2 linked regions of the Desulfatibacillum aliphaticivorans DSM 15576 genome follow. The protein of the gene in region 2 interacts with the protein of the main gene of each other region in a pairwise test. Links are inferred from orthologs where the notes say so. Each region holds a gene or a part of one and is shown on either strand. Other genes may lie near its edges.

What was found.
Region 1: the proteins of tsaE (region 2) and rlmB interact in binary tests that used the Escherichia coli proteins (3 or more experiments, as listed by UniProt). The link is inferred for Desulfatibacillum aliphaticivorans DSM 15576 from one-to-one orthologs.

What each region holds. Positions count from the first base shown.
Region 1 is NZ_AUCT01000011.1:3,864-7,161, reverse strand. Bases 273-3,251 are described here. They hold rlmB (23S rRNA (guanosine(2251)-2'-O)-methyltransferase RlmB), read right to left. Parts: upstream 2,148-3,251; coding sequence 1,398-2,147; downstream 273-1,397. Other genes in these bases: G491_RS0111920 (YicC/YloC family endoribonuclease), read right to left, coding at 3,117-3,251; G491_RS0111925 (DUF370 domain-containing protein), read right to left, coding at 2,733-3,101; gmk (guanylate kinase), read right to left, coding at 2,144-2,746; icd (isocitrate dehydrogenase (NADP(+))), read right to left, coding at 273-1,392. In the rest of the region: more of icd, read right to left, coding at 166-272; more of G491_RS0111920, read right to left, coding at 3,252-3,298. UniProt on the Escherichia coli protein: Specifically methylates the ribose of guanosine 2251 in 23S rRNA.
Region 2 is NZ_AUCT01000009.1:195,561-198,879, forward strand. The notes cover bases 312-3,311. They hold tsaE (tRNA (adenosine(37)-N6)-threonylcarbamoyltransferase complex ATPase subunit type 1 TsaE), read right to left. Parts: upstream 2,052-3,311; coding sequence 1,572-2,051; downstream 312-1,571. Other genes in these bases: G491_RS0110795 (aspartate kinase), read right to left, coding at 335-1,552; G491_RS0110805 (bifunctional ADP-dependent NAD(P)H-hydrate dehydratase/NAD(P)H-hydrate epimerase), read right to left, coding at 2,044-3,311. Outside these bases: more of G491_RS0110805, read right to left, coding at 3,312-3,319. UniProt on the Escherichia coli protein: Required for the formation of a threonylcarbamoyl group on adenosine at position 37 (t(6)A37) in tRNAs that read codons beginning with adenine.

The sequences.
Region 1 (3,298 bases), on a different replicon or contig from region 2:
CCATTGCGTGTGTGTTTGCAGAAACCGGACTTTACAGGCGGCGGCCATTGAAATATTGTTTTTTTTACGTGGGTAAGACAGATAACAACTGGTATATTTTTGAGAGGGAAAAGAAAGTCGAAACAAACATGGGCCTGGCATAATGCCAGGCCCATATCTGAAAAATTATGATAAATTCTCCGCCAGAGCCTTGGCGAATTCGGAGCATTTCACCTCGGTCGCCCCGGGCATCTGCCGGGCCAGGTCGTAGGTGACCCGCTTTTGGCTGATGGTTTTCGCCAGAGCTTTATGCAGGGCTTCGGCGGCCTCCTCCCATCCCAGGTAGGTCAGCATCATGGCGCCGGAGAGAATCAGGGAGCCGGGGTTGACCTTATCCAGGTTGGCGTATTTGGGTGCGGTTCCGTGGGTGGCCTCGAACACGGCGCAGCCGTCGCCGATGTTGGCGCCGGGGGCCATGCCCAGTCCCCCGACCTGGGCGGCCAGGGCGTCGGAGATGTAGTCGCCGTTCAGGTTGGGCGTGGCGATGACGTCGAATTCGTCGGGCCTGAGGAGGACTTGCTGGAAGAGCATGTCGGCGATGCGGTCCTTGATGACGACCTTGCCTTCGGGGCGTTTTCCGTCAAAGTCGTCCCAAAGCTCCTGTTCGGTGATGGTTTGGTCGGCAAAGCGTTCCTTGGCGACCTCGTAGCCCCATTTGGCGAAGGCGCCTTCGGTGAACTTCATGATGTTGCCTTTGTGCATGAGGGTGACGGAGGCGCGATCATTGGCGATGGCGTATTCAATGGCCATGGCCACCAGCCTTTTGGTGTTTTGGGCGCTGATGGGCTTGATGCCTATGCCGGCTTTTTCCGGGACTTTAGAGCCAAACTCCCTGGTCAGAAAGGCCGCCAGCTTGTCGGCTTCTTCGGTTCCGGACTCGAATTCGATGCCGGCGTAAAGGTCTTCGGTGTTTTCCCTGAAAATCACCATGTCCACCTTTTCGGGCTCCCGCACCGGGCTTGGCATGGGCGGGATGTATCGGGTGGGGCGCACGCAGGCGTAGAGATCCAGCAATTGGCGGATGGCCACGTTGACGCTGCGGATGCCGCCGCCCACGGGCGTGGTGAGGGGGCCTTTGATGGCCGCTACGTGCTCCTGGATGGCGTCCAGGGTTTCCTGGGGCAGCCATTCGCCGGTCTGGTTAAAGGCCTTTTCTCCGGCCAGGATTTCCTTCCAGACAATGTGTTTTTCGCCCTTGTAAGCGTATTTAACTGCCGCGTCCAGGGCCAGTTGGGTCGCCGCCCAGATGTCCGGACCGGTCCCGTCCCCTTCTATAAAAGGAATAATCGGGTCGTTAGGCACGTTCAACGTTCCGTCATTCGAAACCGTGATTTTCGTTCCTTGCATTGTCATTTTTATTACCCTTTCGACTTGACTGACATTCTGCGTTGGCGCATGACCTCATACATGGAAAGCGCGCCTGCAACTGAAGCGTTCAACGACCCCAAGGGGCCTGCTTGGGGAATGGAGACCAGTTGGTCGCATTCCTTTCTTACCAGGGGCCTGAGCCCCTTGCCCTCGTTCCCGACAACAACGGCGGCGGGACCGGTCAGGTCCGCCTCCCAGACTGTGCCGGAGGCCCGGGCGTCCAGGCCGAAAAACCATACTCCCTGGTCCTTGAGGTATTGCATGGATCGGACCAGGTTGACGACCCTGGCTACGGGCATGTGCTCCAGGGCGCCGGCGGAGGCTTTGGAGACCGCCGGGCTTAACGGAGACGAGCGTTTGTCCGGCATGATCACGCCGTTGACGCCCGCGCACAAGGCGGTGCGCATTAAAGCGCCGCAGTTTTGCGGGTCGTTTATTTCATCCATAAGCAAAAAGAACAGGGGCTGTTCGCCGCCCGCCTTTTTAACGAGCGACTCCAGGGCTATGGGCTTAAAAAGGCTGACCCTGGCCGCCACTCCCTGGCCGCCTCGGTCCTGGCCTTTAAAAAAGGATTGATCCGGGGTTTTCACCTCAATGCCGCGCTCCCGGGCCAGAGAGAGGATTTCCTCCTTGCCTTCGCCGGTTCGGGATTCCGACACGTAAACCGCCTGGAACTGCCTTTTTCCCGCCAAAAGGGCCTCGCGCACCGGGTGCATGCCGTATAAAAGTTCGGTTTTCATGAGCGCCGCTCCGCCTCCGGGCAAGGGGGAGGCGCTCCGTATTGCAGCATCACGCCTTCCAGTTCGCTGATGGCCGTCTCCAGGTCGTCGTTCACCAATATATGTTTATACAGGCTCCTTTTGTTCATTTCGCCCTTGGCGTTTTCCAGGCGTTGGGCGATCACTTCCGGTGCGTCGGTTCCCCGGCTTGAAAGCCGTTGCTCCAAAACCTCCATGGAAGGCGGCATGATGAACAGGGTGACGGCCTCGGGAAAGCGTTTGAGGATTTTTTCCGTGCCCTGGACGTCGATGTCCAGGAGCACGAAGCATCCCCGGTCCAGGCAGCGGGCGATAAACCGGGCGCTGGTGCCGTAATAATTGCCATGGACTTCGGCCCATTCGGCCCACCGCGCGTCCTCAATGCCTTGGAGGAAATCCTCCTTGGACGTGAAATGGTAATCCACGCCGTTTTTTTCCCCTTGCCGGGGAGGGCGGGTGGTGTGGGACACCGAATAGGCCAGGTTGGGCTGTCTTGCGCACAGGGCCTCCCTGAGGGTGGACTTGCCCGCTCCGGAGGGGGCGGACATGATAAATAGTTTGCCCCGGCTATTCGGGCTCATTATGCGTTCCTTCCTCTTTCTTGTCCTTGACCGCGGCGTAGCGCTGGGCCAGGGTGTCGGCCTGAATGGCGGACAGAATCACATGGTTGGAGTCCATGACCAGGATGGCCCTGGTTTTTCTGCCGCATGTGGCGTCCACCAGCCTGCCCGCTTTCTTGGCCTCGTCCTTCAGCCTCTTCATGGGCGAGGTATTGGGCGTGACTATGGCCACCACCCGGTGCGCCGCCACCCGGTTGCCGAAGCCGATGTTCAACATGGGGTCGGGCCTCAGTCCGGTCAGGTACTGGCGTTTGTTTTCAAAATCCCGTTCGGCCTTTTCCCTCTCCGCCTTATCCCGCGCTGCCTTCTTTTCCATAAATTCCCCCGGGCCTTATTCCACGTTTTGGACCTGCTCCCGAATTTTTTCCACTTCCGCCTTGGCGGCCACAACCACGTGGGACAGCCCCGCATCCGAGGATTTGGAGCCCATGGTGGAGAACTCCCTGTGCAGTTCCTGCGCCAGGAAGTTAAGCGACCGGCCCGGAGGCTCCTCCTGGTCCAGGATATCCCTGA
Region 2 (3,319 bases):
CTTGGATGCATTGCCTTTTTTCAGATGGAAGGCAGCAGCCTCCTTTTTTAAGCATTCCAGAGCCCCAACCATCCGTCATTCCTGCGAACGCAGGAATCCAGCGTCATTATGCTTTTACGCCCGAAAGACGCATACGGCCTTCGAACTTCCTCAGCCTTATCAGCCCGTCATCCCCGCAAGGGCGATCCGCTTTTCAGGATCGGCCGCAAGCGGGGACCCAGCGTCTTCTCTTCACAATTCCATAGGGGTGTGTATGCAACCGAGAAACAAAAAAGGGGAAGACGCCCCATGAAAGCGCGTCTTCCCCTTTGTCTTTTTTTATGCCCTGGCGGATTTAATCCGCGTCCAGGCCGAATTCCGTGTGCAGGATCTGGCAGGCCAGCTCTGCGTATTTTTCCTCCACCACGCAGGAAATGCGGATTTCGGAGGTGGAAATCATCATGATGTTGATGCTTTTGGCAGCCAGGGTGGAGAACATCTTGGCGGCCACGCCGTGGTGGGACTTCATGCCCACGCCGGTCACAGAGACCTTGGCGATGTTGGCGTCTCCGGCCACGGATTCCGCGCCGATTTCCTTGGCGATTTTTTCCACGATGACCAGGGCGTCCTTGTAATCGGTCTTGGGCACCGTAAAGGTGATGTCCGTCATGTTGCTGGCCCGGGTGTTCTGGATAATCATATCCACGGAAATGCCGGCGTCCGCCACGGCGGAAAAGACTTTGGCGGCCACGCCGGGTTCGTCCGGGACCTTGGTTACGGTGATCCTGGCATCCGTCTTTACAAAGGTGACGCCGGCCACCAGCATGCGTTCCATATCTCTATCTTCACAGACTATCATGGTCCCTTCCTCCTCATTAAATGACGAACGCACATGCACAGGCACATTGTGCTTGGCCGCAAATTCCACGGAGCGGATTTGCAGCACCTTGGCCCCCAGGCTGGACATTTCCAGCATGACGTCATGGGTCACGCACTTGAGCTTGCGCGCCTTGGAGACCACGCGGGGATCGGCGGTGTATACCCCGTCCACGTCCGTATAAATTTCGCACGAATCCGCTCCCAGGGCGGCGGCTACGGCCACTGCCGAGGTGTCGGAGCCTCCCCGGCCCAGGGTGGTTATGTTGCCGCAGCCGTCCACTCCCTGGAATCCGGCCACGACCACGATGGCGTTGTCCGCCAGGGCGTCCTTGATGGGGTCCGCCTGGACGTCCAGGATTCTGGCGCTTTGAGCCGCGTTATTGGTCAGGATGCGAACCTGATGGCCCAAAAAGGATTGGGCTTTGTATCCCATTTTTTCCAGGGCTATGGCGAGCAGCGCCACCGTGGTTTGCTCTCCGGTGGCCAGCAAAACGTCCATTTCCCGTTTATTGGGCTTGTCGGAAAGAACCTCGGCCATTTGAATCAGATGGTCCGTCACGCCGCTCATGGCGGACAAAACCACCACCACCTGATTGCCCGCATCATAGGTTTTGGCTACGCGTTTCGCCACCTCCTGAATGCGGACCAGGTCTCCCACTGACGTTCCGCCGTATTTTTGTACTATTAAACCCATGCTTTACCTCGCATTGAAGTCAAAATTTAAAGATTAAGCCCTTTATCAGATTAACCATTGGTTGTCCAGTGGGGTGGAGGAAGATTTTCCTTTTCATCTCCTCAATGGCCGAAATATGGATGAACAGGTCCGGTTTCAGGTCCTCAAAGTCGGACCGGTCCGCCCATTCCACCACAACCACGCTCTGATCGTCCGCCAGGTCAAACAGGCCGATGTCCTCCAGGTCCGCGTCGCCGGTCAGCCGGTACAGGTCGGCGTGCTGAAGCGTCAGACGGGCCGGGTATTCGTTCACAAGGGTGTAAGATGGGCTGGTAATGGGTACGTCTTCAGGAACGCCAAGGCCCCTTGCCAATCCCTGGACAAAGCAGGTCTTGCCTGCTCCCAGGTCTCCCACAAGGGCGATGACGCAGCCTTTCTCCAAGGCTTTTCCAAGCTGCCTCCCCAATGCCTGAGTCTGGGAGGCTGTGTTCGTCTCAAAAGTACGGGAATACTCAGGCATTCTTCCAAACTCCGGCCAGGGCCTTGGGAACCATGCTCATGACGTCCGTGGCAAGGTATCCGGCCGGGGCGATGTTCTCGGCAATCAGGTCGGCTGCAGCGCCGTGGACGAAAACGCCCAGCCTGGTGGAGCGCTCCGGCCCCAGGCCTTGCGCCAGAAATGCGCCGATCAGGCCCGTGAGCACGTCGCCCATGCCGCCGGAAGCCATGCCCGGATTGCCTGTGGGATTGATGCACACCAAGCCGTCCGGGTGCGCAACCACGGTGTTGGCGCCTTTCAAGACCACATGCACCTGGTTCTTTACCGCGAACTCCCGGGCGACCTCGGTCCGGTTCTCCTGGATTCCCTTTGTGCTCAGGCCGGTCAGCCGGGCCATTTCTCCAGGATGAGGCGTGAGGATAACAGGGGAGGGCGCCCTTTTAAGAAGCGTCGGATTTTGGGCTATCAGATTCAGGGCGTCGGCGTCCGCAACCATGGGAACGGGGCATTCCAGAAGCAGGGCTTGCATGAGCTTGCCGGTTTCCTCATGAGTTCCCAGGCCCGGCCCTATGGCCAGGGCGGATTTTCCCGCCAGCAGCTTTTTTATGGCTTCCCGGGCGCTGAGGGCTATCTCGCCGCTCTGGGTCTCCGCTAAGGGCGTGGTCATGGCTTCGATGACCAAACCCTCCAGAATCGGGCACAGGCTTTGAGGCGCGGCCAGGGTCACCAAACCCGCGCCCGCCCGCATGGCGCTCATGGAGGCCATGGCCGCCGCGCCCGTTTTGCCCGGAGATCCGGCAATCACCAGCAGGCGGCCCAGGTCTCCCTTATGGATGTGTTTGGGGCGATCCAGGGCCGGCCCCAGCAATTGGGGGGAAATCAGCCTATGCGCCGCGCCCACCGCCTTGGCAATGGATTTGGGAATGCCGATGTCCACCACGTGGAGCTTGCCGGTCAAGCCCGAACCGGGCATGACCATATGCCCTACCTTGGCGAATCCGAAGGTGGCCGTGGCGTCCGCCTGGATGCACAAGCCGCACCGGCCGCTGTCCGCAAACAGGCCCGAGGCGATGTCCACGGCGAAAACAAAGGCGTTGGAATCGTTAATTATCTGAATGACTTCGCCGTACAGGCCCCGGACCGGCGTGGAAAGCCCGGTGCCTAAAATCGCGTCCACCCACACCCCAAAGCCCTGCATGGCGTGTTGATGCTCGCGGAGAGACTCCTTGTCCGTGATTTCCACCAGGGGCAGGCCCATTTTTTGGACCAAATCCAGATTCGCCTTGGCG